3 regions of the Megamonas hypermegale genome follow, and region 1 is predicted to be linked to each of the others. Evidence: riboswitches for the same ligand, from Rfam matches in the RefSeq annotation. Region 1 holds a riboswitch; each other region holds the start of a gene.
What was found. Region 1 has a riboswitch for cobalamin ahead of nikB (nickel ABC transporter permease). Riboswitches for the same ligand answer to the same signal wherever they lie in the genome.
Positions count from the first base shown of each region.

Region 2: linked by a shared signal. The riboswitch ahead of CKV65_RS09805 (sirohydrochlorin cobaltochelatase) and the one ahead of nikB (nickel ABC transporter permease) in region 1 are both predicted to bind cobalamin.
Region 3: linked by a shared signal. The riboswitch ahead of cbiD (cobalt-precorrin-5B (C(1))-methyltransferase CbiD) and the one ahead of nikB (nickel ABC transporter permease) in region 1 are both predicted to bind cobalamin.

Region 1 is NZ_LT906446.1:120,267-130,740, reverse strand. It holds gene CKV65_RS00640 (MATE family efflux transporter) at 1-140, opposite strand, end outside; gene CKV65_RS00635 (hypothetical protein) at 165-1,286, opposite strand; gene CKV65_RS00630 (ABC transporter ATP-binding protein) at 1,435-2,382, opposite strand; gene CKV65_RS00625 (ABC transporter ATP-binding protein) at 2,375-3,166, opposite strand; gene CKV65_RS00620 (ABC transporter substrate-binding protein) at 3,186-4,775, opposite strand; gene nikC (nickel transporter permease) at 4,797-5,612, opposite strand; gene nikB (nickel ABC transporter permease) at 5,612-6,550, opposite strand; cobalamin riboswitch at 6,796-6,976, opposite strand; gene CKV65_RS00605 (outer membrane protein assembly factor BamE) at 7,114-7,629, opposite strand; gene CKV65_RS00600 (ATP-binding cassette domain-containing protein) at 7,650-8,660, opposite strand; gene CKV65_RS00595 (GTP-binding protein) at 8,671-9,357, opposite strand; gene panD (aspartate 1-decarboxylase) at 9,498-9,881, opposite strand; gene panC (pantoate--beta-alanine ligase) at 9,881-10,474, opposite strand, start outside.
Region 2 is NZ_LT906446.1:2,031,091-2,041,564, reverse strand. It holds gene CKV65_RS09835 (sugar porter family MFS transporter) at 1-449, opposite strand, end outside; gene araA (L-arabinose isomerase) at 931-2,415, shown strand; gene CKV65_RS09825 (DUF2284 domain-containing protein) at 2,530-3,159, opposite strand; gene CKV65_RS09820 (alpha/beta hydrolase) at 3,285-3,959, shown strand; gene CKV65_RS09815 (MotA/TolQ/ExbB proton channel family protein) at 4,049-4,669, shown strand; gene CKV65_RS09810 (ExbD/TolR family protein) at 4,669-5,088, shown strand; cobalamin riboswitch at 5,170-5,357, shown strand; gene CKV65_RS09805 (sirohydrochlorin cobaltochelatase) at 5,625-6,626, shown strand; gene cobI (precorrin-2 C(20)-methyltransferase) at 6,752-7,459, shown strand; gene CKV65_RS09795 (ABC transporter substrate-binding protein) at 7,481-8,437, shown strand; gene CKV65_RS09790 (FecCD family ABC transporter permease) at 8,452-9,471, shown strand; gene CKV65_RS09785 (ABC transporter ATP-binding protein) at 9,473-10,258, shown strand; gene CKV65_RS09780 (ABC transporter ATP-binding protein) at 10,272-10,474, shown strand, end outside.
Region 3 is NZ_LT906446.1:1,624,531-1,635,004, reverse strand. It holds gene CKV65_RS07920 (heavy metal translocating P-type ATPase) at 1-2,115, opposite strand, end outside; gene CKV65_RS07915 (GNAT family N-acetyltransferase) at 2,308-2,898, shown strand; cobalamin riboswitch at 2,948-3,117, shown strand; gene cbiD (cobalt-precorrin-5B (C(1))-methyltransferase CbiD) at 3,237-4,343, shown strand; gene cbiE (precorrin-6y C5,15-methyltransferase (decarboxylating) subunit CbiE) at 4,328-4,954, shown strand; gene cbiT (precorrin-6Y C5,15-methyltransferase (decarboxylating) subunit CbiT) at 4,988-5,569, shown strand; gene cobM (precorrin-4 C(11)-methyltransferase) at 5,594-6,352, shown strand; gene CKV65_RS07890 (cobalt-precorrin 5A hydrolase) at 6,352-7,404, shown strand; gene cobJ (precorrin-3B C(17)-methyltransferase) at 7,395-8,132, shown strand; gene cobK (precorrin-6A reductase) at 8,129-8,896, shown strand; gene CKV65_RS07875 (precorrin-8X methylmutase) at 8,928-9,563, shown strand; gene CKV65_RS07870 (cobyrinic acid a,c-diamide synthase CobB) at 9,603-10,474, shown strand, end outside.

The DNA.
Region 1 (10,474 bases):
ACAGCGGCAATATAAAAAACCTCACTCATATGTCCCATGATTGCCGTATTTACAACACCTAATAAAGGCTGTGTTACAGTTGACAACATAAACGGTATAGTTACCATTAAATACTCTTTATACGTTAATTGTGATACCATAAAAACTCCTATCATCTAAATTATTTAAAAACGGTATTCAACACGTCCAAACCAACGCGTTTTGGTTTTATTGTTTTCTATATCATTTCCATTAAAATATGAAATTTCTCCTGTCAAATTTTTAGCGATAACGTATTTACCGCCAATTTCATAACCTTGTTCGCCAACGAATGTATTTGTATATGTAGGCATAAAAGTAGCTAATTTGCCAAGATTTTTATACGCTGCCCAAAGTCCATAACTATTCGGTGTAGAGCGTTTTGCTCCTTTATAATTCATTTGTATAACATATGCTTGTTGTTGCGCACTATCATCAAACCCATATTTATCGGCTTTGAGATTAGATATCGCATATGCTCCACCGATTTTAAAATTTTCATCTAACTTATATTCACCAGCAATTTCTAAAATCTGCTGTGTATCATCTAATTCTCCACCTCTTATATTATGATATGCCGCACCTGCCATTAATTTATCTGAAACAGGAATTTCTGCTTGAATTCCTGCATAATGGAGAGTGCCATCTTCTGGATAAATCTGCTTTTTATCGTAGTACATCTTGCCATTTACTTTATCATTGTATGGTGATGAAAAATTGCCTACTGTTGCTGTATAAATCGCATTTGTATTCTTATCAGTATAATTGTATTTGACACCTTTTATATAATCATCAAAAACCATACCGTATGCAATATTCATATTAGCAAAATCAGCATAATCTACTTTACCTGCAGAAATACTGCCACCTAAAGCTTTTCCCTGTAAATAAAGCATGCGATTATAAAAATGTGTTTTGTCATCTCCTTTTGCTTTATAGTTTTTTTCAAAATCCATGCGACTTTTAATTTTCCAATCTTCATTTAAATGTACAGTTGGTTCTAATCGATTGCGCCAAAGAGATTTTCGTGTTTCACCTTTTTTCCCAGGGCGATTATCATGACGGATATCGTAACGCGATAATCCCTTAAAAGATATCACCTCTTCTTTTTTCTCAACTTTATTATCAGCTAAGTTATCTTCGTTATCTTTTACTTCAATATTTTTTTCATTTTTTTCTTGAATTTTTACATCATTTGATTGAGCAAATCCTGTCGACGTAAGACTTACTATCAAACCTACAAAAACTAATCGCTTTAATAACTTCATACAATAACTCCTTTTTATTATAGAATAATGAAAATCATTCTCGATTATACTGAAAATAAACAAATATAACAAGCTCCCATAGGGGATATATTTTCAATAATTTAGATAAGCACCCATAAAATCTTTATAGATGCTTACCTCAATGAAATCATTCTTGTAAATGGCAAGCTACAAAATGATTTTCTTCTACCTCTTCTAACTGTGGCTTTACTTCTCTACAAATATCCCTGCAATATCGGCAACGATTTTGAAATGGACAACCTACTGGCAAATCAAGCGGGCTTGGTACTTCTCCCGTTAAAATTTCTATTTGTTGATTTTTTTCTTCATCTACTGAAAAAACAGCTTTTAACAATGCTTTTGTATATGGATGTTTTGCTTTTTCTAATTTGTCACCATCTATTTTTTCTACAACGTTGCCAAGATACATGACAACTACTCTATGCGCAAATAAACTGACTAATGCTAAATCATGACAGATAAAAATATATGTGATACCTTTTTCTTTCTGCAATTTCACTAAAAGCTCAATTATTTTTGCTTGTACAGAAACATCTAATGCACTCGTTGCCTCATCACAAACAATAATTTCAGGCTCTAATGCTAATGCTCTAGCAATAGCCACTCTTTGGCGTTGTCCACCACTCATATTATGAGGATAACGGTCAACAAAATCTGGTGGTAAATCTACTAAATGCAAAAGTTCTTGTGCTTTTTCTTTAATCTGAAATTTTTTTATCAAATTAAAATTTAAAAGTGGTTCACAAATGATATTGCCAATTTTCATTTTAGGATTAAAAGCTGCTGTAGGGTCTTGAAAAACCATTTGTATATGACGACAAATTTGACGTCGTTCCTCGCCTTTCAATTTAGTAATATCTTTTCCACGAAAAAGAATTTTTCCATTTGTTGGTGCATGCATACTCAAAATAGTTTTTGCTACTGTCGATTTTCCACAACCAGACTCGCCTACAATACCTATTGTTTCACCCACATTTATTGTCAAACTGACTTTATCGCACGCCGTCAAAAGCTTTCCGCCAAAAGCAGGGAATTTTTTCGTAATATTTTCTATCTGCATAATTGGCTTAGACATATCTTTTACCTCCTATCTGCGGTACCGAAGCAAATAAAGCTTTTGTATATTCGGCCTTTGGTGAATTAATAATATCTTTTGTTTTACCATATTCTATAATTTTACCTTTAGACATGACCATGATTTTATCTGACATATATGTTGCTACACCAATATTATGCGTTACTACAATCATAGCTGTACCACAGCTACGTGGTATAAACATCAGTTCCTTAACTATTTGAGCTTGCGTTGTCACATCAAGTGCTGAAGTTGGTTCATCTGCAAGTAATAATTCTGGTCTAAAAATCATCGCCATCGCTATACCGACTCTCTGGCGCATGCCACCAGAAAGTTCAAACGGATATGATTTCATTATATTATCTGGATTGGGCAAATTCATGCGGGTAAGCATTTCCACTGCAAAGAAATATGCTTCCTCTTTTGTAAGATTATCATGCATTCTCAAATACTCAATAAATTGTTTTCCAATGGGCAAAACCTGATTAAGCATATTACCACTATCTTGAAAAATCATAGTCATATTTTTTCCACGTATATTAAGCCAATCTTTTTTATTAAAAGTCAGTAAATCTCTTTTTTCGAAGATGATTTTCCCTGCTATAACCTTGCCACTACTTGGCAAACATCCCATTATGGCTCTAATAACTGTAGTTTTACCACTGCCAGACTCTCCCACGATACTGAGTATTTCTCCACTTTTTAAAGAAAAATTAATATTTTCCACTGTTGGTTGTTTATTTTTTTCATATGCCACAGTTAAATTTGATACATCAAGTAACATCTATCTTCACTCAACCCCTTTAAGAGTTACCCACAGGTTTTATTTTATTTGTCAACCAATAATAATCCGATGGATACATTTTTACACCATCAAGTCCTTTTGTACTTACAATATTAGTTTGCGGATAGCCGAGGAATAAAGCTGCTCCATCATTCATGATGATTTGCTGTGCTTTTATGATTAATTGACGGCGTTTTTCTTTATCAAATTCCACAGATAACTGCTCAAGCACATCGTCAAGCTCTGGATTGCTATAACCAGAACCATTTTGTGGATTATCTCCATTATGATTTGTCTTCCAATACCAACTCAAATAAATTTCTGGGTCTCCTGTATTCGCTGTAGTGATATTAGAAATGAGTAAATCATAATCTCCCTCAATGCCCATTTTATCAATAAGGTTATAATCTACACTCTTTATATTGACGTTAATACCAATTTTTTTCATATCCGCTTGTACAGCTTCAGCATAAAGTGGTAATTCAGCACGACTATTATAAACAACAAAATCCACACTTAATGGTTGCCCATTTTTATCCAATATTCCATCACCATCACTATCACTCCAACCGGCTTCAGCTAAAAGTTGTTTTGAACGCTCTGGATTATAACTATTCGGGTCATTTAATTCATCAAAACCATAATCCATTGATGGTGGCACTGGTGCTTTTCCTGGGAGGAATGTCCCTTTTAACAAAACATTATTGTAATTTTCTCTATCACATCCACTAATAAATGCTGCACGAACTTTTGGGTCACCTAATATGCCATTATGATTTATGCGTGCAAGCACCGTGCGCAAGGAAGATATTTCATCAACATAAAATTTATCGTTATTGCGGAATAAATCCATATCACCAGCCGCAATATTTACAGCAAAATTAACTTCACCAGATTGTAATGCCATTGCGCGAGTATTTGGGTCATCAATAGATGGAATTTCTACTCGTTCAAACGGTACTTCGCCGTCCCAATAATTTTCATTGCGCACCATGATAGCTTTTTCTTTAACAAAGGACTCCACTTTATACGGACCTGTGCAAATAGGCCCTTCACTTGCAAAATTGCGGCCTTGCTGTTCTGCTGTAACATCAACAATTATAAATAACGGGTCTGCTAAAAAGCCTGGCATATTCGGCTGTGGTTTTGTAGTCGCAATCATCAAATTTTGCCCATCTGCTTTTATTTCTGTATATTCAAAAAAAGTAGCGGAACGTGTATTTTTAGCAAATGCACGTTCAATCGAAGCTTTTACAGCTTCTGCAGTAAGCGGATTTCCATTTGAAAATTTTACACCATCACGAATTTTAAAAGTCCATGTCAAATGGTCATCACTGATAGACCAACTTTCAGCCAGCCATGGTTGAACATTCATTTTTTCATCAAATTTTGTCAAACATTCACCAAGTGCATAGCGCATCACTACCCAACCAAAATAATTTTGAGTTGGCTCAAGTGTATCCGCAAAATTTGTTACACCAAATTTTAAAGTATTTTTATCAACAGTAGTATTATCTGATGAACAACCTGAAATAATGCCAGCAGTCAAAACACCACAAAGACTTAAACTTAAAATCTTCCATAATTTTTTTATCTTAAAATCTTTCATATACAGCCTCTTTTCTAAAAATCATTCCTGCTTAGGGTCTAAAATATCACGTAAACTATCACCCCAAAGATTAAAAATAGCGACTACAATAAAAATAGCTATGCCCGGATAAATCATAAGCCATGGCGCTGTCTGAATGTATTGTCGCCCTTCATTGAGCATAAGTCCCCATTCCGGTGTAGGTGGCTGTGCTCCAAAGCCTAAAAAAGAAAGACCTGCAATCTCCATCATCATCGTTCCAATATCCATTGCACCAGTAATCACCACCATTGGCAAAATATTAGGAATAATATGACGTAATAAGATATTCAAAGTCGTTGTCCCATTTACACGAGCTGCCATAATAAAATCATTATTACGCAACTTTATTACAAGACTTCGCACTAAGCGAGCATATTTTGCCCAGCTAACCACAACGAGAGCAAAAATTGTATTGATGATATTCCCGCCTAAAATGCCTGCAATAGCTATTGCGAGTATCACACCTGGAAATGATAACATCATATCGGCAAAACGCATTAAAATAATTTCTACTTTTCCACCAAAATAGCCAGATAAAATCCCTACTATTGAGCCGATTACTGCTGTCAAAATAACTAAACACACCGTCATGAATAATGAAGTCTGTGTACCATAAATAATACGTGAATACGTATCTCGTCCCAGTTTATCTGTGCCTAAAATATGCTCTGCACTAGGCATTTGTAAAACATTTGCTATATTCGATTCATATGGGTCATGTGTCGCTAATATCGGTGCTAAAAATGCAACTATAAATATTGAAATAACTAAAAATGTATAAAAGGAGAATAATTTATTTTTCTTTACAAAATCCATTATTTCAGCTCTCCTTTTTTTAATCTAGGGTCGAGATATGTATACGATAAATCAACTAAAAAATTAATCACTGTATACACAATAGCAATCCATAAAACAAATCCTTCAATTAAAGGATAATCCCTCATAGTAATAGCATATACAGCCATTCTCCCCAAACCTGGCCATGCAAATACCGTTTCAATGACAGCTATACCACCTAATAACCAACCAATGGACATACCCAAAAGCGTAATGAGTGGTAAAATCGCATTAGGCAAGATATGCTTCCAAAGTATTGCACTTTCAGATAAACCTCTTGCTCTAGCTCCAATTACATAATCTTGATTGAGTTCATCTAATATAACAGTGCGAACTTGGCGCGTATATTTCGCTGATTGGTATATAGCGAGAGTCAAAGCTGGAAGCACAATACCGTTTAATGAAATACTAGCTGTCGCTATAGGAAACAATCCTAATTTTAAACCAAAAATATAAAGTAGTATCAATCCTACCCAAAAACTTGGCATAGAAACGCCGATAAATGAAAACACACGCACAATAAAATCTGGTATTTTATTGCGATGTACAGCAGAAAAAATTCCCAATGGTATAGAAATCAACAAAATCAAAATGATTGTTGTGATTGCCAAAAGTACTGTTCCTGCAAAACCCTCCATGAGTTTATCTACTACAGGTTTTTTCCCAGAATACGACATTCCCATATCACCATGCAAAACGCCCCATATCCAATTTCCATACTGCACTAAAAACGGGTCATTAAGCCCCATTTCTTCACGTGTCTGTTCCAAAACTTCCTGCGAAACAATCGTATCAGAGGCTTCTAAAACCATTGCAGCAGGGTCACCTGGTGATAGATATGTCAAACAAAACGTCAAAAAACTAACACCGATTAAAGTAATTATCATCTGTACTAAACGATTTATAAATCGTTTCAAAATAATATCACTCCTTCATTTTTTATTAAAAAATTTTTTTAATCTATCACCTCCAAAAACATAAAAAAGGTCTACTTCAAAATGAGTAGACCTTTCCATAAATGACAACATTATAGTACTACAAAAAATAAAACCCTAACTCCAAAACTGGAATTAGGGAACATATCTTTTATAAATAGACTAATACTATGCCTATTACAAAATTGCCTTCCCATCACTCGCAGGTTCAAACATTATAAATGCTAACGGTAATTATTAAATAGGCAGTTCTCCTGGCTCAGAGTCATCGCTATTCACGCCTTCTCAGGAATATTCCCAATGACATAAATGTGAAATTGCTCGTCTTTACAGTGGCGGGACCGCTTCGGCTTATACCGAATTCCCTATTAAGTCTAATAGATAGACACCTATTCTTTTCACTATTAAATTTTCTAATTATAAAATTAACATTACTTATATCATTTGTCAATAAAAAAATTTTCATTTTTCTTTAAAATATTATTTTACCTTAAATGACAAAAAAATCTGCAATAGTCCATTAATAACTATTGCAGATTTTTATTTTAATAATAATATCCAATGTCTCCAACGACAATCGTATCTATCACATCTTTATCATCAAAGAAAAAATACATCGGCATATTAGGATGGTCTGTACTACTGGATAAATAACACCATGTTGAACCATCTGTTTCTCTAAAACGTTTATCCGGGTCACCGTAGACTTGCCATACTGTATCTTTAGTCATGCCTACTTTTACACCCATATTTGTAGCGATATTATCTTCTGAACATACAATAGCTCTGATACGTCCATTTTCATTCCAACCACCATTGACATAATAAACCATCAGCTCACTATTATACGTTACCTCATTTATGTAAAAATCACCACAATTACGTACAGCAAGATTTGCAGTCGGTCTGCCATATACATAATAGGCTGAATTAATCTGTTGGTCTGGCGTAAGTCCGCCAATATTTAAATAAGAATATGGTACACGTGCTTGAGCTGGCAATACCATGCACAATAAACTGCCTAAAAAAAAGAACACACTAAGCAGTAAATACTTTTTCATCACAAAAAACCTTCTTTGTCTCAAATATTTTCAATCAATTCACCCATGCGCAAACGGCGACGTATATCAAGTAAAATGTTGTCGAGTTTGCGAATTTGGTCAATACAATCTCTTTCTTGTTGTGTTGTTTCAATGATTTTTGCTATGCCACCATTTTTAATGACAATTCGCTTATCAGCTGAAAGTGCCAGTAATGGGTCATGTGTAGACATTATGACGATTTTTTCACTTTTAGCCAAAACTTTTACGGCTTGTTGGCGGTCAATGCCTGCATTTTCTATCTCATCAATTAAGACAATAGGTGAAGAACTGATACATGCAACATCAGCAATCATCAAAGCTCTCGATTGACCACCTGAAAGTTGTGTAACCTTCGTATCAAGCGTGAATTTTTCACCTGCTAATTCATTTGCCATGGCAAAACAACGATTTACAACTTCAGCAAAATCACAATTTCTGCCCATACGAACTTTAGCATGCATAGTGAGAAAATCTTCTACGCTAACATCCATGATAAAATTCATATTTTGAGATAATTGCGCTACAAGTTTTCCATCAAAATTAAAGCGAGCTTCATCATCTAATTCTTTTCTATTTATGAGTATCGTTCGTTTTGTAGGAGTATCTGCCTGTGCTAAGCATTCTATATCTGCTAGCAAACGACTTTTTCCTGAACCAGTAGGGCCGACAATACTGATTATTTCACCTGTATTTATCAAAAGCTTTATATTTTCAGCTTCGCCTTGTTTATTGACGCCACCTAAAATTGTAATATTTTCTATCTTATTTTCATCATGCACATCAATATCTTGCATAGCTGCGATAAATTTCGTCAATTCATCAGCAATATTGTCGCCTTTTATGCCTACTTGCCATAAATCCTCTTCATCGATATCTTCAAAAGCCTTTGCAAATGTCAGATTATCTGGCAAATTCCAAAGACCTGTATTATCCAGATAATCAATTACTTGTGGATATGCTTTTTTTATTTCTCCAATCGTATGTGTCTGCACAAATTCTTTAAAATCCATATGAGCCACCTTATCTAAATTCCATTTTTTTCGTCATACCTAATTGATATTTTTCACCGATGCGCATTTCATCAGTACAATAGGAACAAACAGCTGCTGGTGATGTAAAGCGCAATTTTTTACCAGTTAAATTATCAATATCTTCAATTTTAGCAATACATTTCTTTAACATAAATGTACCTTGCCCTGTAATTCCATTGACAAAAATAATCTGTGCTTTAGGATTTGCCTGATAAACATTGTATAAAAAGACTTCTCGTTCAGCTTGTGAAATTATATCGCCTTTCGTTACGACAATCACATCAGCAAATTTCACCATTGGACCAATTTTGCGCGGTGTTCGTATGCCTGATAAACAATCAATAACGCATACCGCTAAGATACCTTCAATATACGGTGAACAACGATTACAAAGCCCAGCACTTTCAGTTATGAGATAATCAAATCCCTGACTCTTTCCCCAGCTCACACCTTCTTCAATATTGCTTATATAAAAATGGTCTGGACAAAATTTTCCCGATAATCCTATTTGAACTGGGATATCATCTTGTTCGTATATTTGGCGGTCAAAAGTTGTCAGACAATCAAACTTAATTACTCCCGCTTTTTTATCATCTCTACGCAAAACTTCAATTAAACGCAAAATAACAGAAGTTTTCCCTACAGATGGCGGGCCAGCAAAAGTTATCAACTTCACCAAAATCATCTCCTCTGTTTTATTTACACGGAACATATTATAAAACAAAATTTTAATAAAAAATAGGGGCATATATATCAAATGTATACATACCCCTATTTTTAAACTTGTATTATAATTACTTAATTAATTTATATATATCAGCCAATTTCAGCTTCTAATTCTGTACCGCGCACTTTTACTGGGTGATTGCGTTCATCTACCATAACAACTTTTGGCACTAAACTTTCCGCTTCTGCTTTATCCATCATAGCATACGCTATGATGATAACAGTATCACCAACTTGTGCTCTGCGCGCTGCTGCTCCATTTAAACAAATAACACCGCTGCCACGTTTACCAGCAATAGTATATGTTTCTAAACGTTCGCCATTATTATTGTTGACTACTTGTACTCTTTCACCAGGCAAAATGCCAGCCATTTCCAATAAATCTTCATCAATTGTGATACTGCCCATGTATTCAAGATTAGCCTGTGTTACTGTAGCACGATGAATTTTTCCATGAAACATATTGTAAAGCATTATTTATCCTCCAAAATAACATTATCAATTAAACGTGTAGTACCAAATTTAACGGCAAGTGCCAATAAAACTTTACCAGAAATAACTTCATCTACTGGCAAAAGTCCTGGCAATTTATACATTTCTACATAATCGATATCGCTCAAAGGTTCACTTTTAATCATTTGTGTTACAGCATCTACGATTTTTGCTGAATTTCTTTCACCATGTAAAAATAAATCCTGTGCGTGTTTTAAGCTCTTAGATAAAATAAGTGCTGCTTTTTTTTCTTCTGGAGATAAATAAACGTTGCGTGAGCTTTTTGCAAGTCCATCAGCTTCACGTACGATTGGCATAATTCTCAAATTAACATTGAAAAATAAATCATCCACCATACGTTGTAAAACTTGTGTTTGCTGTGCATCTTTTAAACCAAAATACGCTCTATTTGGCATAGTCAAATTAAATAATTTAGTGATTACTGTTGTAACGCCACGGAAGTGAATAGGTCTAGTTCTGCCACACAAAACTTTTGTTATATCGCCTGTTACTTCTACCCAAGTCATATCTTTATTAGGATATAAATCTTCTTTTTTAGGGGCAAAGACAACATC
Region 2 (10,474 bases), 320 kb from region 1:
AGCTGATACATGGAAATCAAACGACCACGATGTTCCTTTTCACTCATTTCAGAAAGGTAAAGTGGTGCTACATAAGAAGCAACCCCAATGGAGAAACCTAAGATTATACGAGAAACCAACAAAATTTCATAATTTGTAGCGAATGCGGAACCAAAACAACCAATAATAAATAAGAGACCTGCTGTTAAAATAGATTTTTTACGACCTAATTTAGATGAAATCCATAAAGTAATAACCGAACCAATAGCCGCACCAAACATCATAGAACTTACAATCCATTCCTGCATTTGGCTTGTAAGTGATAATTGGTCTGTAATAAATGGCAATGCACCAGCAATTACCCCAATATCAAGACCAAACAACAGACCAGCCATACCGGCTGCAACAGATACTAATTTGCGCATACGTTTACTTTGTTGAAGCGCTTCTGTGTTAATAGCTGTGGACATAGAAAAAACCTACCTTTTCATTTAAATTGTACATATTAGAATTAACTGACAATTCATACATCATACTTATTATGAAATATGTATATAAGTTGTATGATATCTTCATGTGAATTATTGTACTACATTATCGAATATTTGACAATAGGTATTTTAGTTTAATTTTTAATTTTTTTCAGAATTATTTATTTAAAGTTACTTTTACCAAATTTTTCGTTTTCATTTTTTATCCGTTCAGTTATTTTTTCACTTTCCTTCCATATAATTGTGTCAACAAAACTATTCATTGAGAATTAAAAAAATTATAAGATTTTTCTATTTTAGTATTGATAATTGTAAAACATATATGATATAATAAACTCATGTTGTATGACAAATATAAATATAAATTTTCACACAAATTGCAATATTTATATTTGATATACAGGGTTACGTTTATTAAAATTGTTTTAGATAAATATATTTAAGAAAGAAGTTGTTTTTTATGAAAAAATTACAAGACTACAAATTTTGGTTCATCGTTGGTAGCCAGTTTCTCTATGGTCCTGAAGCTTTAAAATCCGTTGAAGACGATGCTAGAAAAATGGTTGACGGCTTAAATGCTTCTGGTAAATTACCAGCTAAAATTGAATTCAAAGCTGTAGGTACTACTGCCGAAGTAATCGACAGATTTGTAATGGATGCTAACTATGACGATACTTGCGCTGGTATCATCACTTGGATGCATACATTCTCCCCATCCAAAATGTGGATTCGTGGCTTGAAAAAATTACAAAAACCTTATTTACATCTTCATACACAATACAACCAAGAAATTCCTAACGAAGGAATTGATATGGACTTCATGAACCTTAATCAGTCCGCTCATGGCGACCGTGAACATGGCTTTATCGGCACTCGTATGCGTCTTGCTCGTAAAGTTGTTGTTGGTTACTGGGAAACTGATGCTGTTCAGCAAAAAATCGCAAGCTGGATGCGTACTGCTATCGGTGTTATTGCTAGCCGTACATTAAAAGTTGTTCGTTTTGGCGACAATATGCGTAACGTTGCAGTAACTGAAGGCGATAAAGTAGAAGCTGAAATCAAATTTGGTTGGTCTGTAAATACTTGGGCTGTTGGCGATTTAGTACAATACATCAACGCTGTAACAGAAGAACAGATTGATGCTCAAGTAAAAGAATATGAAGCAAAATATGAAATGAATACAGATAACATTGCATCTGTTCGCTATCAAGCAAAAATGGAAGTCGGCATTAAAAAATTCCTCGAAGATAATGATGCTGATGGATTTGTAAATACATTTGAAGACCTCTATGGTATGGACCAACTTCCTGGTCTTGCAACTCAAGATTTGACTGCTCAAGGTTATGGCTTCGGTCCTGAAGGCGACTGGAAAATTTCCTGCCTCACTGCTGTTATGAAAACTATGGCACAGGGCATTGATGAAGGTACAGCTTTAATGGAAGACTATACTTACCATTTCGGTAAAGATGGCGAAGATAGCTACAACCTCGGTGCTCACATGCTTGAAGTATGCCCAAGCGTTGCTGCTGGCAAACCAAAAATCGAAGTTCATGAACTCGGTATCGGCGGCAAAGATGACCCAGCTCGTCTCGTATTTGAAGGTAAAGCAGGCAAAGCAATTGTTGCTACATTAATCGATATGGGTGGCAGAATGCGTCTTATCGTAAACGATGTTGAATGCGTTAAACCTATCATGCCTATGCCAAACCTCCCTGTTGCTCGCGTTATGTGGAAACCACTTCCTTGCCTTGAAAAATCCGCTGAAGCTTGGATTTTAGCAGGTGGTGCTCATCACTGCGTAATCAGCTACACTGTAACTGCTGAACAACTCCGCGACTGGGCAAACATCATGGGTATCGAATTCGTTCATATCACAAAAGACCTCGACCTCGATGCTTTCAAAGACCAATTATTCCTTTCCGACATCGCTTGGAAATTAAAATAATTTGCTAACTCTCTTTCTTTCCCCCAATTTTATATTTCCCTTAACTTTATAGGAGGAAAGATTCTTTTTAAAACTACAGCGTATGACTTATTGTCATACGCTGTTTTTTATTATTTATTTCAAACTTTTATTTAATTGTATAGCATTAATTTTGATAGCATTTAATTTTTGCATTAATAATTCGCAATCAGTATCTTTTTTAACAACTATAGCATGAATTAATGTATGATAATCTGGCAATTCATCTAGGCCCCATAAAAGCTTTATATTTAAAAATTCTTCTGTAACTCTACTTAAATCTATACCAAAAGAGTCTAACGAATAGCGCATTTTTTCTGGTTTTCTACATGGATTTCCACTAGGTCTTGTACATTTACAACACCACGCACAACCGCCTGAAGAAAATGATACTGAATTTGGAATTTCTTTTTCTACTTCCAATAAGCAATCTGATAATTGATTTTTCATTTTACGCAATAATTTAGTTGTAAAATCAATTATTTTTTCTTTTGTATTTATTTCTTTTTTTGTTTCTTCATCGTAAATTATTTTTAAACCGATTAGATAAATCTCACTATAATCATTTAAATACGTTTTAGGATTTATCGTAAGTTCTGGACATGACCATTTAGCATTGTAATTTTGACATTGTTTGCAGTACGCCAAAAATCGTGGAACATTCTGAAACTTTGATAAAAACGATGCAACATCACTATGTGCCACTGTTATTTTTGTTGTTATCATTTAAAGCACTTCCTTATCTCTTTGATTTCTCAAATTTACTACATAATATCATGTTTTTCAGCTTTTTTCAGTTTTCTTTTTGATATACAATCAAATTAAAACATCATAGATAGCAGGTGAATAAGATGAAAGATTTTACTATAAACAACAAAAAAATTTTAATTTATGAAAGTAACACAGAAAATAAACCCATCATTTATTTAAACAACTATATTGATGAAAGTAACACAATATATAAATTAATAAAAGATACATATCATGAGGATTTTACACTCGTATCCATCAGTAATCTTAACTGGAATTATGATATGGTTCCATGGAATACACCGCCTATTTTCAAAAATGGCGACTCTTATACAGGTGGGGCAGATGAATATTTAACATTTTTAACGCAAAAAATAATTCCTGCTGTTGAAAAAAATCTATCAAAATCAATCGCTTGGCGAGGTATCATAGGCTATTCACTAAGTGGTTTATTTGCCATTTACTCACTTTATAAAACAGATTTGTTTTCAAGATGTGCTAGTGTTTCTGGCTCTTTATGGTTCCCTAATTTTAAAGAATTTATTTTTTCTCATGAAATGAAAACAATTCCTAAATATTTATATTTTTCCTTAGGTGATAAAGAAGCTAAATCACGCAATCAATTTTTAAAGAAAGTTGAATTAAATACTAAAGAAATCGAACAATTTTATCATGCTAAAAAAATTAATACCGTATTTCAATTAAATCATGGAAACCATTACCATAATTCTGCGCAAAGAACAGCTATGGCAATTAAATGGCTCTTGAATAAATAGCTTATAAAAATGTTTAATTGACAATGTTCATTTATAATACTATCATTTTTATGAGTTATTTTAGATGTTTTACAACAGGAGGATTTTTTATGGATTTATTAATGCAAGGCGTAGAATATTTTCATAAAGGCGGATTTGTCATGTACATTCTGCTATTATGTTCTATTTTTATAATTACCGTTGGTGTAGAGAGATTATTTTATTTTTCTAAAGCGGACTCTGGTAGAAAATTTGCCGATAAATTCTACCGTTTAATGGTAAATGACAAAATTGATGAAGCCAAAAATTTAGCAAACAATACTAAAGGAGATTTAGCTGCTTTATTAAGCTTTGCCTTTAACAAAATGCACAACAAGAATATCAACATCATGTTAATGCTTGAAGTTCAATCAGGTATCAGCTTATCTAAATTTAGAGCTCGCCTGTATTATTTAAATGTAATTGTAACTATGGCTCCACTGCTTGGCTTACTAGGTACTATTGTCGGCATGATTTCTGCTTTTAGTATCTTCAATCTCCAAGAAGGTCAAGCTATTGCCATTACAGGTGGCGTCGGTGAAGCTTTGATAGCTACAGCTACAGGTCTTTGTGTTGCTATCATTTCACTAGCCATTCACTCTTATTTCGTACAGCGCATTGACCATATTGTAACTGATATGGAACAAGCCTTCTCACTAATTGAAGGGTTAATTAATAGAGGTGATAAATAATGCGCCTTCGCAACAGACGTTCTTTCCGCAAACCAGAAGTCATGATTATCCCAATGATTGATATCATGTTCTTCTTACTCGTATTTTTCATGCTCAGCACTTTATATATGGTGGATTTAAAAACAATCCCTGTAAATATGCCTAAGGTGGCTAATGCCCAAACACAGACAAATGTCAATTATCTCGTTACCATGAAAGCTGATGGCTCTTTGTACTTAGAAGATAAACCCATTGATGAAGAAACTCTAATTCAAAATGCCAAGGTACAATACAGTCAAAATCCTGATTTTGCAGTTGTCATTCGCGCTGATGAAAGTATTGATTATGGAAAAATAATGGCACTTTTAGATAAATTAAAAGGAGCAGGAATTACAAAATTTGGACTTGCCACTGATACCATAAACGTTTCCCAACAGTAAAATACCTTGACAAAATATGAATAACAATGGTATTGTAAAAAAAGAGATTAAATTAATTATACAATTAGTTTAATTTATAATTTAATATTGAGTGGAACAGGTGTCCATTATTGGACTTAATAGAGAAAGCAGTATAAGCTGCTACGGTCCCGCCGCTGTAGAAGGGAGCAACTTCAAAATTACGTCACTGGGATATTTTTTATATCCTGGGAAGGCTTGAAGACGCTATGAACTTGAGTCAGAAGAACTGCCTGTTTGTCAATCACCGTTATGACCTGCGAGAGATAGGTAGGAGATTTGAAGCTTTATTAAGCAATCCAAAGAACCTTTTAGCGCGCAGAAGGTTCTTTTTTTTTGAACTTTTAACCTAAAAAGACTAAAGCAGGTATTATCGTGATAACTCATTTGAAAACTTATCGTTTGTCATTATTAAAATTAATAAAATCTTTCTATCAACACTCACTCACTCAACAACACAATTAATTTTAATAGACAACTTTAAGTTTTAGTTTGTACAAAGAGAAAGGAACGATAATATGAAATCAAAATGGAAAAGAATGTTAATTGCATCTATGGCTTGTATGGCACTTACAGGCTTTTGCACCACATCATTTGCAGCTTACAGCCTCAATACTGAAGTAAAAGATGCTACACCTGCACTTTTACAAGCATCTCAAATAGGTGTTCGTACTTATAATACAACTGATGCGGATTTACAAAAAGCTCCAAACAAAGATGCTATCTTAGTTATGAGCTTTGGAACTACTTACCCAGAAACACGTGCAAAAACAATCGAAGCTACTGTAAAACAAATTCAAGCAGCTCACCCTGATACAAAAGTAGTGCTTGCTTTTACTTCCCATATCATCATTGACCGCATAAAAGCCAAAGAAGGCATCACTATTCCTACACCAGAAGAAGCTTTAGCTCAATTAAAAGCAGAAGGTTATACTCGCGTAGCCCTTACATCTTTGGATATAATTCCTGGCATGGAATACAATTATAAAACAGCCGTTTATGACATTTATAAAAATCAATTCAAGAAAATGACAATCGGTACACCTTTAATGTATTGGATGGGACAAGAAAACCAACGAGATGACGTAGAAGACACTATGAAAGCTCTCGGCAGTCAAATGCCAAAACTCGGCAAAGATGATGCTGTGCTTATCATGGCTCATGGCACACCAGACCCTGCCAATGCTTATTACGCTGTAATGCAAGACCGTTTAGATGCTCTTTACGGTGGAAAAGTAATGATTTACACTGTTGAAGGTAAACCAAATCTTGAAGACATTATCCCTAAATTAAAAGCACAAAAAATTAAAAACGTAACTATAATGCCATTAATGATGGTAGCAGGCGACCATGCTAACAACGATATGGCAGGCGATGAACCTGACTCACATAAATCAATATTACAGGCAGAAGGTTTCAATGTAACAACATATATTCACGGCTTAGGTGAAAATGCAAATATTCGCCAATTATTTGTAGATAGAGCTAATGAATCTTGGAATGCTCTTGAAGCTGAATAATATTACTAAGCTTGACGCGTTCTATTTTGCAAGTGTAAAATAAATAACGTATCTAAAACAAGTAAAAAAATAAGGTATGTAGTAGATTTTTCCGCTACATACCTTTTTGTACAGGAGGATTTTTTATGGCAGGAACTTTTTATGGTATTGGAGTAGGACCTGGAGACCCAGAATTATTAACAATGAAAGCGATTAAAGCTATTGAAAAAGCTGATGTTTTAATCGCCCCAAAAACAGAAAAAAAAGATGGTAGCGTAGCACTTAGCATTGCAAAACCATATTTAAAAAAAGATATTGAAATAGTTTACCAGGTATTCCCTATGGTCGTTAATTTTGAAACGACTGATGCTTGGCAAAAAAATAAAGAAGAAATCCTTGCATTACTGCAAGCTGGTAAAAATGTCGTATTCTTAACTTTAGGCGACCCAATGTTTTATAGCACATACATCTATGTTTATCGCCTTTTAGCTAAAGAAAAAGACATCAATATTGAAACAATTCCAGGTGTTCCAGCATTTTGTGCTATTGGAAGTAAACTCGGTTATCCACTCGTTGAAGGAAATGATATTATCAGCGTTATTCCAGCAACAGCAGATAAAGAAACTATCGATAAAGCACTTGCTGTATCAAACAATGTTGTAATGATGAAAGTCTACAAAAATTATCCTGAAATCGTAGATGCGTTAACAGATAATGATATGATTGAAAATGCTGTTCTCGTAAGCCGTTGCGGTTTACCAGATGAAGAAGTAATCACTGATTTACCAGCTCAAAAAGATAAAAAACTCAATTATTTATCTACAATCTTGACTAGAAGGAGCAAAAGCGTTTAATAAACGCTTTTAATAGACGTTATGAGAAATATAAAAATATCTCTGGCATGTCTTTTGCTCATCATTAGCATTTGTTTTATATTCACAGGCTGTGGCAATCAAAATGAACAAACAGCACAAAATACTGATAGTTATTTAACTATTACAGATGCTGCTGACAGAGTCGTAACGTTAAATAAAAAACCTGAAAGAATTCTTCCGCTGTCTGCTTCATTTTTGGAACCACTTCATGCTGTAGACGGCAAAATTATTGCCAGAGTATCTGCAAAAACAGGCATTCCAGATGAAGATAAAGATTTACCTGAAGTCGGCAATGTCTACAATATCAATTTAGAAAAAGTTATCGAACAACAACCTGATTTAGTAATTGCCTATAAAGGCATGAATGACAAATTTGTATCGACTTTTGAAGATAATAACATTCCTGTAATCGTACTTGATATGCGCACTTACGAACAAGTTCAACATACAGTCGATATCTTAGGTCAAATTACAGGCAATACTGATAAAGCTCAAAAACTCATAAATGATATGGACAGTAAAATCGCTGCTATAAAAGCGAAAATTCCGCAAGAAAATAAGCGCATCGCTATTTTACACAGTACATCACAAAATGTTACAGTACAATTAGAAAATAGTATTGCTGGTTCTGTTGCCAAAATCTTAGGCTTCACAAATATCGCAGATGGCATAACACCACTTGAAAGCAATCCTACAGCAGCACCATACAGCTTAGAAACACTCGTAGAAAAAAATCCAGAAATAATATTTGTAACAAGTATGGGGAAAATGGAAACGATTAAAGAAGCTATGCTGAAAAATGTAGAGAACAATCCAGCTTGGCAAACACTTCCAGCTGTACAAACGAATAAAGTTTATTTCTTACCTCAAGAGATGTTTTTGTTAAGCCCTGGTATTCATTATCCAGAAGCTGTAGAAACTATGGCAAAACTGGCTTATCCGGATAAATTCAATTAATGGTGGATTAGACTATGCAAAATAAATCAATTAATGAAAATACAAAATTGGGCATAGCAATTGATAAATGGCGAATACTAATGCTAGCAGTATTCGCCATTTTGGCTTTTACAGGCTTTTTATGCAGTATCATGAACGGCGCAGTTGCTATACCTTTTGATGAATTATGGCAAAATGTATCAACCGGTGCAGTTGGTTCTCATCAACAAATATTGATGAACATTCGCCTGCCTCGCACAATTGTAGCAGCACTCGTTGGTATGAATTTAGCCATTTCTGGTGCTATCTTACAGGCGGTAATGAAAAATCCGCTTGCAGACCCACATATTATCGGTATCTCCTCCGGTGCAGGGCTTACCGGTATATTAGTAATCGTATTATTTCCCAATATGGAATATTTAATCACACCAATAGCTTTTGTTGGTGCTATGTTTGCTGCTGTTTGCATCTATGCCCTTGCTTGGAAAAACGGCATTCGTCCATTGCGCATAATTTTAGCAGGTGTCGCAGTTTCTGCATTTTTAGGTGCAGGTATATCAGCTATACTCGTATTGTACAGTGATAGAGTTCATGGTGCACTGATGTGGATGGTCGGCGGTCTTTCCGCACGCTCTTGGCCACATGTAGAAATCATTTTACCATATGCCATCATTGGCTTTATATTAGCCATGATTGGCTCACGCCATTTAAACATATTACAATTAGGCGATGATATAGCTAAAGGTCTCGGTGTAAATATAGAAGCTACTCGCATCATTTTGACAGCAATAGGGGCACTGCTCGCAGCAAGTGCTGTTTCAGTGGCTGGACTACTCGGTTTTGTCGGCCTCATAGTACCTCATACAGCTCGCCTTATAATCGGTTCAGATTACCGTTTTTTAATACCAGCTTCAGCGCTACTCGGAATAGCTGTCGTAACTTATAGCGATACTTTCTCACGCGTGGCTTTTGCGCCAATGGAACTACCAGTCGGAATTTTTATGGCTATACTTGGAGCGCCATTCTTTTTGTTCCTATTAAGAAAGGAGCTTTAATATGCTATCGACACGTGGTTTAACTATCAAAATAAACAATAAAATCATTTTAAATGATATCAACCTCGATTTTAAACCAGGAAAGCGCACTGCTATCATTGGGCCAAATGGTTGCGGTAAATCAACACTTTTAAAAGCTATTTCTGGTTTATCACGAAATTACAAAGGTGATATATTCTTAGATAGCCAAAATATCAAAAATTGGTCGCGAAAAAAAATCGCTAAAAAGATGGCAATACTGCCTCAAGGAGCTACTACACCGAATGATTTAACAGTAAAAGAACTCGTTTCCTATGGTAGATTTCCTTATCGCTCTTTATTTAAAAGCTCTGACAATCAAAACGATAAAGACATCATTGAAAATGCTATGGCTAAAACTAAAGTAGATAAATTTGCATCCCGCCTCGTTTCAACACTTTCTGGTGGAGAACGACAACGCACTTGGATAGCTATGGCACTTGCTCAACAACCACAGATATTACTTTTAGATGAACCGACAACATATCTTGATATCGCTCATCAATTAGAAGTAATGCAGATTGTAACAGAACTAAATAAAAAAGAAAATATGACTATAATAATGGTATTACACGACATCAACCATGCTCGAATGTATGCCGATGATATTGTCATCATCAAAGATAAACAAGTCTTTGCTCAAGGTAGCCCTCAAAACACATTAAATCCCGATAATCTTGCTAACGTATTCGGTGTAAAAGCCGATATTTACCAAAATTGTCAAAACCCGCAAGATAAGATAATTTTTCCAGTAGCACTAACAAAATAAACAAGGTGAATATATGCTAACTATTAATTCTTTAGTAAAAAAATTTCCTACTAAAAACAAAGATGGAAAAATACTTTTAAAAACAGCAGTGGATAATCTCAATTTAAACATCAATAGTGGAGAAATCTTCGGCCTCTTAGGGCCAAATGGTGCTGGCAAAACAACTACTATTCGTATGCTTACCATGTTAACTAAACCTACTAGTGGAAAGATATT
Region 3 (10,474 bases), 730 kb from region 1:
CGAAGAAAGTTTTTCCAATTTACCATCTGGCAAAAGTTTTGCATGAACTTTATCAATGCCGACTTCATTAGCTACGGCATGAGCTGTATGTTCATTATCTCCCGTTAACATAGCAGTTACTAAGCCTAAAGATTTTAATTTTTGAATAGTTGTTTTAGCGTCTTTTTTTATCGTATCTCCAATGATTATAGAGCCAGCATATTCATTATTTATAGCTATGAATATTTCTGTGCTAGCAGAATTTTTTATATCATCAGGCAATGCGATATTAAAGCGTTTCATCAAGCGCTTATTACCGCAGAGGATATTTTGATTATTTATTTTGCAGACTAAACCTTCACCAGCGATTTCTTGATTTTCTTGTGCTGTTTGGAGCGTGATTTGTTGATTTATAGCTTCATTTACAATACTTGTGGCGATTGGGTGTGTGGAAAATTTTTCAGCGCTAGCACAATAGGATAATAATTCTTTAGCGGAATGTTTTTCTGTAGGATTGATTTCTTTGACTTTGAAACTTCCTTCAGTGATAGTGCCTGTTTTATCCATGACGATTGTCTTGATATTTTTGAGCGCTTCAATGGCTAAACCGCCTTTGAATAATATGCCTTGGCGAGAACCTCTGCCAATACCAGAAAAGAATGCGAGTGGCACGCTTAATACAAGAGCACATGGACAACTGATGACGAGAAAAGTCAATGCTGTATAAATCCAGTATTCCCAATTGCCCGTTATAAGTGATGGAATGATGGCAGTGATAGCAGCGATAGCGACGACGATTGGTGTGTAAATGCGAGCAAAGCGAGTTATGAAGCGGTCGATTTTAGGTTTATTAGCAGCAGCATTTTCAACCGATTGTAAAATGCGAGAAACCATGGATTCTGAAAGAATTTTATCTACACGCATTTTTATGACGCCAGATATATTTAGACAGCCAGAAGTTACATGGCTATTTGGTGAAATTTTTATAGGGACTGGCTCGCCCGTTACAGGTGAAGTATCAAGGCGGCTTTCACCTTCGATGACTGTTCCATCTACAGGAATTCTATCACCAGCGCGAACGAGAATTATATCATTTACTTGCACTTTTTCAGCAGGAAGAGAGATGATTTTATCATCTTTTATTAAATTGACTGTTTCCGGTCGTAAATCAACTGCTTCCATAATTTGACTGCGACTTTTTTCTGTAGCGCGTTCTTCAAAATATTCGCCAATGCGATAAAAAAGCATTACGCCGACAGCTTCTGGATATTCTTTAATGCCGAAAGCACCGAGCGTAGCGATACTCATTAAAAAGTTTTCATCAAAGACATTGCCACGGAAAAGATTAGTTATGGCGGTTTTTATTATTTTCCAGCCAAGAATTAAATATGCGATGATATAAAGATAAAGTGAAAATTTGTCGGGAACTAAATCAGTGAATTCACCGATTACAAATAAAATTGCGCCGATAATGATTTCAGCAATGGCTATATTTTTTTTATTAAAGAAATTTGTATCTTGTGTATCAATAGATTTTTTATTTTCTGAGCGCAAAGTGATAGTAGTGCCGGGTTCTACACTATTGGCTATTTTGCGCATAGTAGGCAAAAGTTCATCGGGATTTTTAGCTACGATTTTCAATTGCTTTGTAGCAAAAGTCAATGTAGCGTTATAAACTTCTGGCAGTTCATTTAATTTGTGTTCAATTTTAGCGGCACAATTAGCGCAATCAATATTGTCAATCGTGTAAATTTTTTCTACATAACCAGATGGAATAGCATTATTTTGAAATGGTGTAATAGTAACACCAGGTTCAATAGTATTTGCTATTTTAGTGATGGTATCGAGTAATTCATCGGGATTTTTAGCTGTGATTTTTAACTGTTTAGTCAGAAATGTCAATGAAGCATGCTCAATTTCGGGTAATTCATTGAGTTTAGTTTCAATTTTAGCGGCACAGTTAGCACAATCAATATTATCTATTTTATAAATTTTTTGTTGGTATTCATGGAAATTTGCTTCGTGATGTGTATTATCATCTTCATGATGACAACAATTACAATGGTGTTCGTGTGTGGAATGATTATGGGTATTTAAATTTTTGTCGTGTAAAGAACAACTGTCAGAAGTAGTCATGGTAATCCCTCTTTTCCCTATTTTATCTTTAATTTTATATACCCATAGGGGTATACTTAAAATATATCTTATTGTATATTAAATGTCAATAATGAATATCAATTATAATTTTAAATTTAAATAGATGTTGAAATTAAATCTTTTATCGTTTTAGAATATTTAAAGCTAAAAATTTTTTGAGGTGAATTATTCATGAATATAAAATTTCGCTTAGCGCAGTTAAGTGATGCTGAAGATTTGTTAAATATTTATGCTCCATATGTAAAAAATACAGATATTACATATGAGTATGAAGTACCAAGTATTGATGAATTTAGACGGAGAATGGAAAATGTATTGAGTAAATTTCCGTACATCGTAGCAATAGTCGATGATAAAATTGCAGGTTACGTATATGCGTCTACATTTAGACAGAGAGTAGCGTATAATTGGGGACTTGAAACTTCTATCTATATAATGGAACAATTTCAAGGCAATCATTTAGGTGAAAAATTATATAAAATATTAGAAGCGATACTGCAAAAACAAAATATCACTAATTTATATGCGAGCATAACGTATCCCAATCCGCAAAGCATAATGTTTCATACAAAAATGGGTTATAAAAAAATAGCTCATTTTACAAAATGCGGTTATAAAGCTGGAAAATGGCTTGATATGATTTTCATGGAAAAGATGATAAACAAGCACTGCATTCCAGCAAGGAAAATTATTTATCTGCCTGATATGCCGAAAAGTGAAATTGATGAGATTTTAGATATGTATAGCAGTAAAAATAGGTGATTGAATAATCAGTTGCAGTATTAAAAGATAATGCCTATAATATTATTATGTTAATTTTATAAAGACAGGTGCGTTAGCTTAATAAGGAAACCGGAAAGCCGGTACGGTCCCGCCACTGTAAGGGGAGCTTGCTTCAATTATGTCACTGAATTGTATTTGGGAAGGCGAAGTACAGCGAAGAACCTAAGTCAGGAGACTTGCCTGTTGGGAAAACACCGCGAAAATTTATTTATAGATTTTCAGACTCACGAGAGATGGGCAGGTGGATAGATATTTTTACATTGAGGTAAAATCTGATGTAGGAGTAGTATATCTTCCTGTCTAAGGGAGATTTTTTTATGCACAAAAAGATGAAAAGTGGCTATACAACGGGTTCATGTGCTGCGGCAGGAACTAAAGCGGCAATCTTAGCGCTACAAGGCAATATCGTAAATGAAGTAGATTTATATGCTTTAAGTGGTGAGCTATTGCATATTCCTATTAAAAACATAGAATTTACTGAGCACGGTGCAAAGGCAGAAGTCATCAAAGATGGTGGCGATGACCCGGATATTACACATGGTTCTTCTGTGTTTACGGAAGTAGTAATAAATCCGCAAGGTGAAATGATAAATTTTCATGCTGGTTTAGGAATTGGCACGGTGACACAGCCTGGTCTTTCTGTAGCACCGGGACAGCCTGCAATAAATCCAGGCCCGCGCAAGATGATGACAAATGTTGTACGCGAATTATTGCCAAAAAATTATGGCTGTGATATTACAATTTCAATACCGAAAGGTGTGGAATTAGCTAAAAAAACTTTAAATCCTATATTAGGAATTGAAGGTGGCATCTCAATCATTGGAACGACAGGTATTGTGCGTCCGATGTCCGAAGAAGGCTTTAAAAATTCTTTGACGCCACAGATTTCCGTAGCAAAGGCAAATGGTTTTGATGATATAGTATTTGTTCCGGGAAAAATAGGCGAAAATATAGCAAAGAGTTTAGAATTGCCACAAAAAGCATTAATTCAAACGAGTAATTTTATCGGTCATATGTTGGAATTTGCCGCTGATGAAGGTATAAAATCCGTATTGCTTTTAGGTCATTTAGGCAAATTAGTAAAAGTTTCTGGCGGAATTTTTTATACACATAGCAAAATAGCTGATGCGAGATTAGAAATATTAGCTTCATATGCTGCTTTACTCGGCATGGATAAAGAAGGTATAGAAGAAATTTTTAAAGTTAAGACGACAGAAGCTGCTATGCCAATTATTGAAAAATATAATTTAAAGCAAAAGGGTTATTATGATTTATTAGCACAGAGAGCTAGTTTGCGCAGTCAACAACATGTATTTAATGCGCTGAATGTTGGCACTGTCATTGTGACTTTAAAAGGTGAAATCCTAGGTATGGATGATAATGCAAGACAAATAGGTGGTAGATTGGGTTGGAATTTAAAATAATTGTAGCTGGCATTGGTCCCGGTGCAAGAGAATATGTAGTGCCAAAAGCTTTAAAAGCTATTGAAAATGCAAAAGTATTAGTCGGTGGCAGTAGGGCTTTAGCTGATTTTGCACGAGAAGGTCAAAAGACTTTTGCTATAAAAGCTGATATCAAAGCAGTTATGAACTTTATCGGTGAAGAATTAAAGCAAAATGATGTAGTTGTGATGGTGTCAGGAGACCCAGGTTATTATTCTTTGCTGAGTTCATTGAGAAAGAATTTTTCGCTTGAGCAGATAAAAGTCATTCCGGGGCTTAGTTCAATGCAAGTTGCATTTGCTAAGATAGCACTTCCATGGCAAGAAGCAAGTTTACTTAGTTTTCATGGCAGAGTGCCAAAAGATGAAGATTTAGTATACGTTAAAGGGCGAATTATCGGTATGCTCACGGATAATAAATTTAATTCAGGGCGTATTGCAGAATATTTAATAGAACGCGGTTGGGATAAAAATGCAAGAGCGTATATCTGTTCAAGATTGTCTTATCCCGATGAAAAAATTGCTTGTTTATCCTTAGAAGAAGCACAGACAAAGGAAATAGCTTCTCATTGCGTGATGATAGTAGAAGGTTGATATAAAAATTATAGAAAGAAAGTTGGTGTATTATTGAATTTACCAGGAATAGCAGATGAAGAATTTATTCGCGATAAAGTGCCGATGACAAAAGAAGAAATTCGCATTTTGACGATGTGCAAAGCGAAGGTTAGACCAGATGATATCATTTGGGATATTGGCGCTGGCACAGGCTCTTTATCCATTGAAGCGGCTTTACTTGCTCCACAGGGAAAAGTTTACGCTATAGAGAAAAAGGATTTAGCAGTTAATTTATTGCATCAAAATATCGCTAAATTTAAATTAGAAAATAATGTAGAAGTCATTGCTACAGAAGCACCAAAAGGTTTAGATGATTTACCTAGTTGCGATGTTGTGTTCATCGGTGGCAGTGGAAAGCATATGTTTGAAATTTTGGATTTAATTGATACTAAATTAAAAACAGGTGGCAGAATTATCGTAAATGCCGTTACCATTCAAACGATAGCACAGATTACAGAATACATGACAAAAAAAGAAAATTACACATATGAAGCAATTCAAGTGCAAGTTAATCGTTTGCGCAAGATTGGTTCTTATGATATGTTTAATGCACAAAATCCAGTTTATATTGTTACTTGTAAAAAAGTAAAATAACGTGAATTAGGGAGGATATTTTTTATGGTTTATATTGTTGGCGCAGGCCCTGGAGACCCAGAACTCATCACAGTTAAAGGACAGAGATTGTTAAAAGAAGCAGATGTAATAATTTACGCTGGTTCACTCGTAAATCCAGCTTTATTGGATTATGCTAAACCAGAATGTGAAATTTATAACAGCGCTTCAATGACTTTAGGTGAAGTTATTGAAACGATTACTGCTGCTGAACAAGAAGGTAAAATGACAGTTAGACTTCACACTGGTGACCCAGCAATTTATGGCGCTATTCAAGAACAGATGGATGAACTTTCCCGTCGCAATATTGAATACACTGTAGTTCCTGGTGTAAGTTCTTTCTTAGCTACAGCCGCAGCATTAAAACAAGAATATACTTTGCCAGAAATTTCTCAAACAGTAATCATTACGAGAAACGAAGGTCGTACACCTGTACCTGAAAAAGAAAAATTAAAATCATTGGCATCACATCAAGCTACTATGTGTATTTTCCTCAGTGTACATATGATTTCTGATGTTGTTGAACAATTGATTGAAGGTGGCTACGATAAGACAACACCGATTGCTATTGTGCAAAAAGCTTCTTGGCCAGAACAAAAAATAGTACGCGGTACACTTGAAACAATAGCTGATATTGTTAAAGAAAATAATATTTCTCGTACAGCAATGATTGTCGTTGGCAAATGCTTAGACACAGAATATGCAAAATCTCGTCTTTATGCACCAGATTTTAGCCATATGTATCGTCAAGGTACAGATAAATAATGAAATATGCACTAATCGCTGTAACTGAAAATGGCTTAAATTTAGCTGAAAAATTGCAGCTTGAATTACAAGACTGCGATATTTATGTAAAAGAAGGACGACAAAATCTGTCGAAAAATGCTATTTTATTTGCTAAAATGCGAGATTTAATAGCAGAGATTTTTTATAAATATCAAGCATTGATTTTTTTCACTTCAACTGGTATTGCAGTGCGAATGATAGCACCGTATATAGTTCATAAATCTAAAGACCCAGCTGTTATAGTGGTAGATGAACAGGCAAATTTCGCTATAAGTCTTCTTTCTGGTCATTTAGGTGGAGCAAATGAACTCACCGATAAAGTGGCTAAAATATTAAAAGCAGTACCTGTGATTACAACTGCAACAGATGTAAATAAAATGATTGCTCCAGATGTCATTGCGCGCAAATTACAATTGAAAACAATTCCGTTTAGCCATATAAAAAATGTAAATGCTGCTATGGTAGCTGGCATAAAAGTGCCGTATTATGTAGATGAAGATTGGCAAAAAGCTGATGAATACGTAAAAGCTTTGCAACAATTTAATATTACGGCAAAAAAAATCAAAATGAGCAAATTGAACTTGAGCTATACGCCTTGTGTGTTTATTTCACCGAAAAGGCATATTATGACAAATGTGTTGATGCTTTCGCCACTTCGTTTGATTGCAGGCGTTGGCTGTAGAAAAAATGTCGATAAAAATTTGATAGATAAAGCGATAATTGAGGCAAAAAAAATGGCTAATTGTGAAGCTTTAGAGATAAAAAATCTCACTTCTACAGTTGTAAAAGAACATGAAGTAGGATTACTTCAATGGGCAAATGAACATGAAGTAAAAACACATTTTTTTGCCAATGATATCATGCAGAAAATGATTGAAAAATATAATTTGCAAAAATCTGCATTTGTGGAAAAGCAAATTGGTATAGGCAATGTTTGTGAAGCGGCAATATTGTCGTATAACGAACAGGCAAAGATAATTTTGCCAAAAACAAAATTTGAGAAAGTGACGGTATCTTTAGCATGGGAATAATTAAAGTTATAGGTATAGGACCTGGCGGTAAAGACGATATGACACCGCGCGCATTAAAAGCAATTCAAGAAGCTGATACAGTAGCTGGTTATAATACGTATATAAAATTGATAAATTATCTTTTAGATGGAAAAAATGTCATTGGAACAGGCATGATGCAAGAAATTGACCGTTGTAAAATGGCACTTGCTGAAGCTGTAAAAGGTCATAATGTAGCCGTAGTTTCAAGCGGTGACTCTGGTGTTTATGGAATGGCAGGACTTATTTTGGAATTGCTTTTAAAAATGCCAAAAGAAGAACGCCCACAAGTTCAGATTGTAGCAGGACTTAGTGCTGTAAATGCGGCAGCTGCTGTATTAGGTGCACCACTCATGCACGATTTTGCTATCATCAGTTTGAGTGATTTATTGACTCCTTGGAAATTGATTAAAAAACGTGCAGACCTTGCAGCTCAAGGCGATTTTGTAATCGGTTTGTACAATCCGAAAAGCCATAAACGCGTACACCATATCGAAGAAATCCGCGAAATCATGTTAAAACACAAAGACCCTAAAACTCCAGTTGGCATTGTAAACAATGCGAGTCGTGAAAATGAAACAATGGTTATTTCTGATTTAGAAAACTTCACTAAAGAAGATATCAATATGTTCTCTATGGTAATAATCGGTAATAGCAAAACATTTGCTAAAGATGGTTTTATGGTAACACCTAGAGGTTATGAAGTATGATATTTGTAGCTTCTGGAACGCAAGACGGCAGAGGCTTAGTAGAATGTTTATTGGCTAAAGATTACAAAATAATGGCTTCTGTTGTGACCAATTATGGTAAAAATTTATTGCCAAAACATGAGAATTTAATAATCAATGACCATAAGCTTGATGAAGTGGCTATGCAAGAATGTTTAAAAGAGCACGATATAAAAGTATTCGTAGATGCAACGCATCCATATGCTGTTAACGTATCACAGACGGCAATGCGAGTTTGTAAAAAACTTAATATACCGTACATTCGCTATGAACGTGAAGTTACGCCACTACCTGATTACGATAAATTGCATATAGTGAAGACATATGAAGAAGCTTCAGAGCTTGCTATGCAATTAGGTCAAAATATATTTTTGACGACAGGTAGCAATCGTTTGGATTTATTTGCTGGAGATGGCAAAAAATACAATCGCCATATTGTAGCAAGGGTATTGCCTGCCATAGCTTCTTTAGAAATCTGTGAAAGATGTGGTATTTTGCCACGTGATATAGTGGCATTACAAGGGCCTTTTTCAGAAAAACTCAATATAGATTTATATGAAAAATATAAAGCTGATGTAGTCGTTATGAAAAACAGTGGCACACTTGGCGGTACAGAAACTAAATTAACAGCAGCTATAAAAATGAATTTAGAAATCGTGCTTATCGATAGACCGCGCATAGATTATCTTAATATGGTACATGATTATGATAGTGTTGTTGATTTTGTAAAAAAATATGAAGGTTGATTAAATCTTATTGTATTTTAGGAGGTATATGATGAGCTTTATTAAAGACCCAATGGCTATTGAGGTTCGTAGCTTTGAAATAATTAAACCGTATATTGAAAAATTAAATTTAGATGAAGCACAGACAAAAATTTATTCACGCATTATTCACGCTTCTGGTGACGTGGATTATGCACCACTCATTCATATTCATGAAGATGCTGTAGAAGCGATGAAAAAAGCATTGCTTTCTGGTTGCAAAATTTATACTGATGTAGAAATGGTTCGCACAGGTATCAATAAACGCAAATTAGCAACTTGGGGCGGTTCTGTAGAATGCAAAATTGCAGACCCTGAGATTATAAAATATGCAAAAGAAAATGGTGTAACTCGCTCTATTGCCGCTATGCGTTATTTTGGCAAAGATTTAAATGGCGCTATTGTTGCTATCGGCAATGCACCAACAGCTTTATTTGAAGTAATTCGTTTGATGAATGAAGAAAATATTCGCCCTGCTGCTATTGTTGGTACACCAGTTGGTTTTGTTGGCGCAGCAGAATCAAAAGATTTATTGATTGCAGAATCAAAAGTTCCATATATCACTGTAACAGGTACAAAAGGCGGTAGCCCGATTGCAGTAGCATGTATCAATGCTGTAATGTACCTCATTGATAATACACGCATTTAATTAATGTATTTTTGAGTATTTTTATATGGGTGGATAATCATGAAAGAAGTAAACATTCCACGTGTAGTAATTGCAGCTACGCAAAGTAGTTCGGGGAAAACTACTGTAGTTACAGGTATTTTGCGTGCGCTTAAAAATAGAGAGATGGTAGTTCAACCGTTTAAAGTTGGACCGGATTATATTGACCCATCATATCATGGTATGGCAGCAGGTAGAGCAGGTCATAATCTCGATACTTGGCTCGTCGATGAAAGTAAGATAAATGATTTATTTGTGCATGAAACAGATGGAGCAGATATCGCTATTATCGAAGGCGTTATGGGGCTTTATGATGGCGGCAAAAATGGCATAAGTTCTACAGCACAATTAGCTAAAAAGTTAAATGCTCCAGTTGTTTTAGTAATCAATGTGCAATCCATGGGCGACTCAGCAGCTGCAATCGCTTTAGGCTTTAAATTATATGATGAAGAAGTCAATTTAGCGGGTGTAATTTTAAATAGATTGGGTTCACCAACGCATAAAGCGCTTATAGAAGAAGCTTTGGCAAAAATAAATATTCCAGTGTTAGGTGCAATTTATCGAGATGATAGTGTTCATATGCCAGAACGCCATTTAGGACTTACACCAGCACAGGAGAATAATGCTAAAGAAGTCATAGAAATTATTTCTGAAAAAATTGCTAAAGAAGTGTATTTAGATGAAATAATAAAATTGGCAAAGACAGCTCCACCAATAAAAGTGCAAGAACATCAGCAAAAAGAAATCGCTAAAGATGTAGTGATTGCAGTAGCAAATGATAAAGCATTTTCTTTTTATTATCCAGCTAGCTTAGCACAATTAGAGCAATATGGAGCTAAAATTGAATTTTTTAGTCCGCTAGAAGATGAAGCTATTCCGCAAAATGCGTCTGC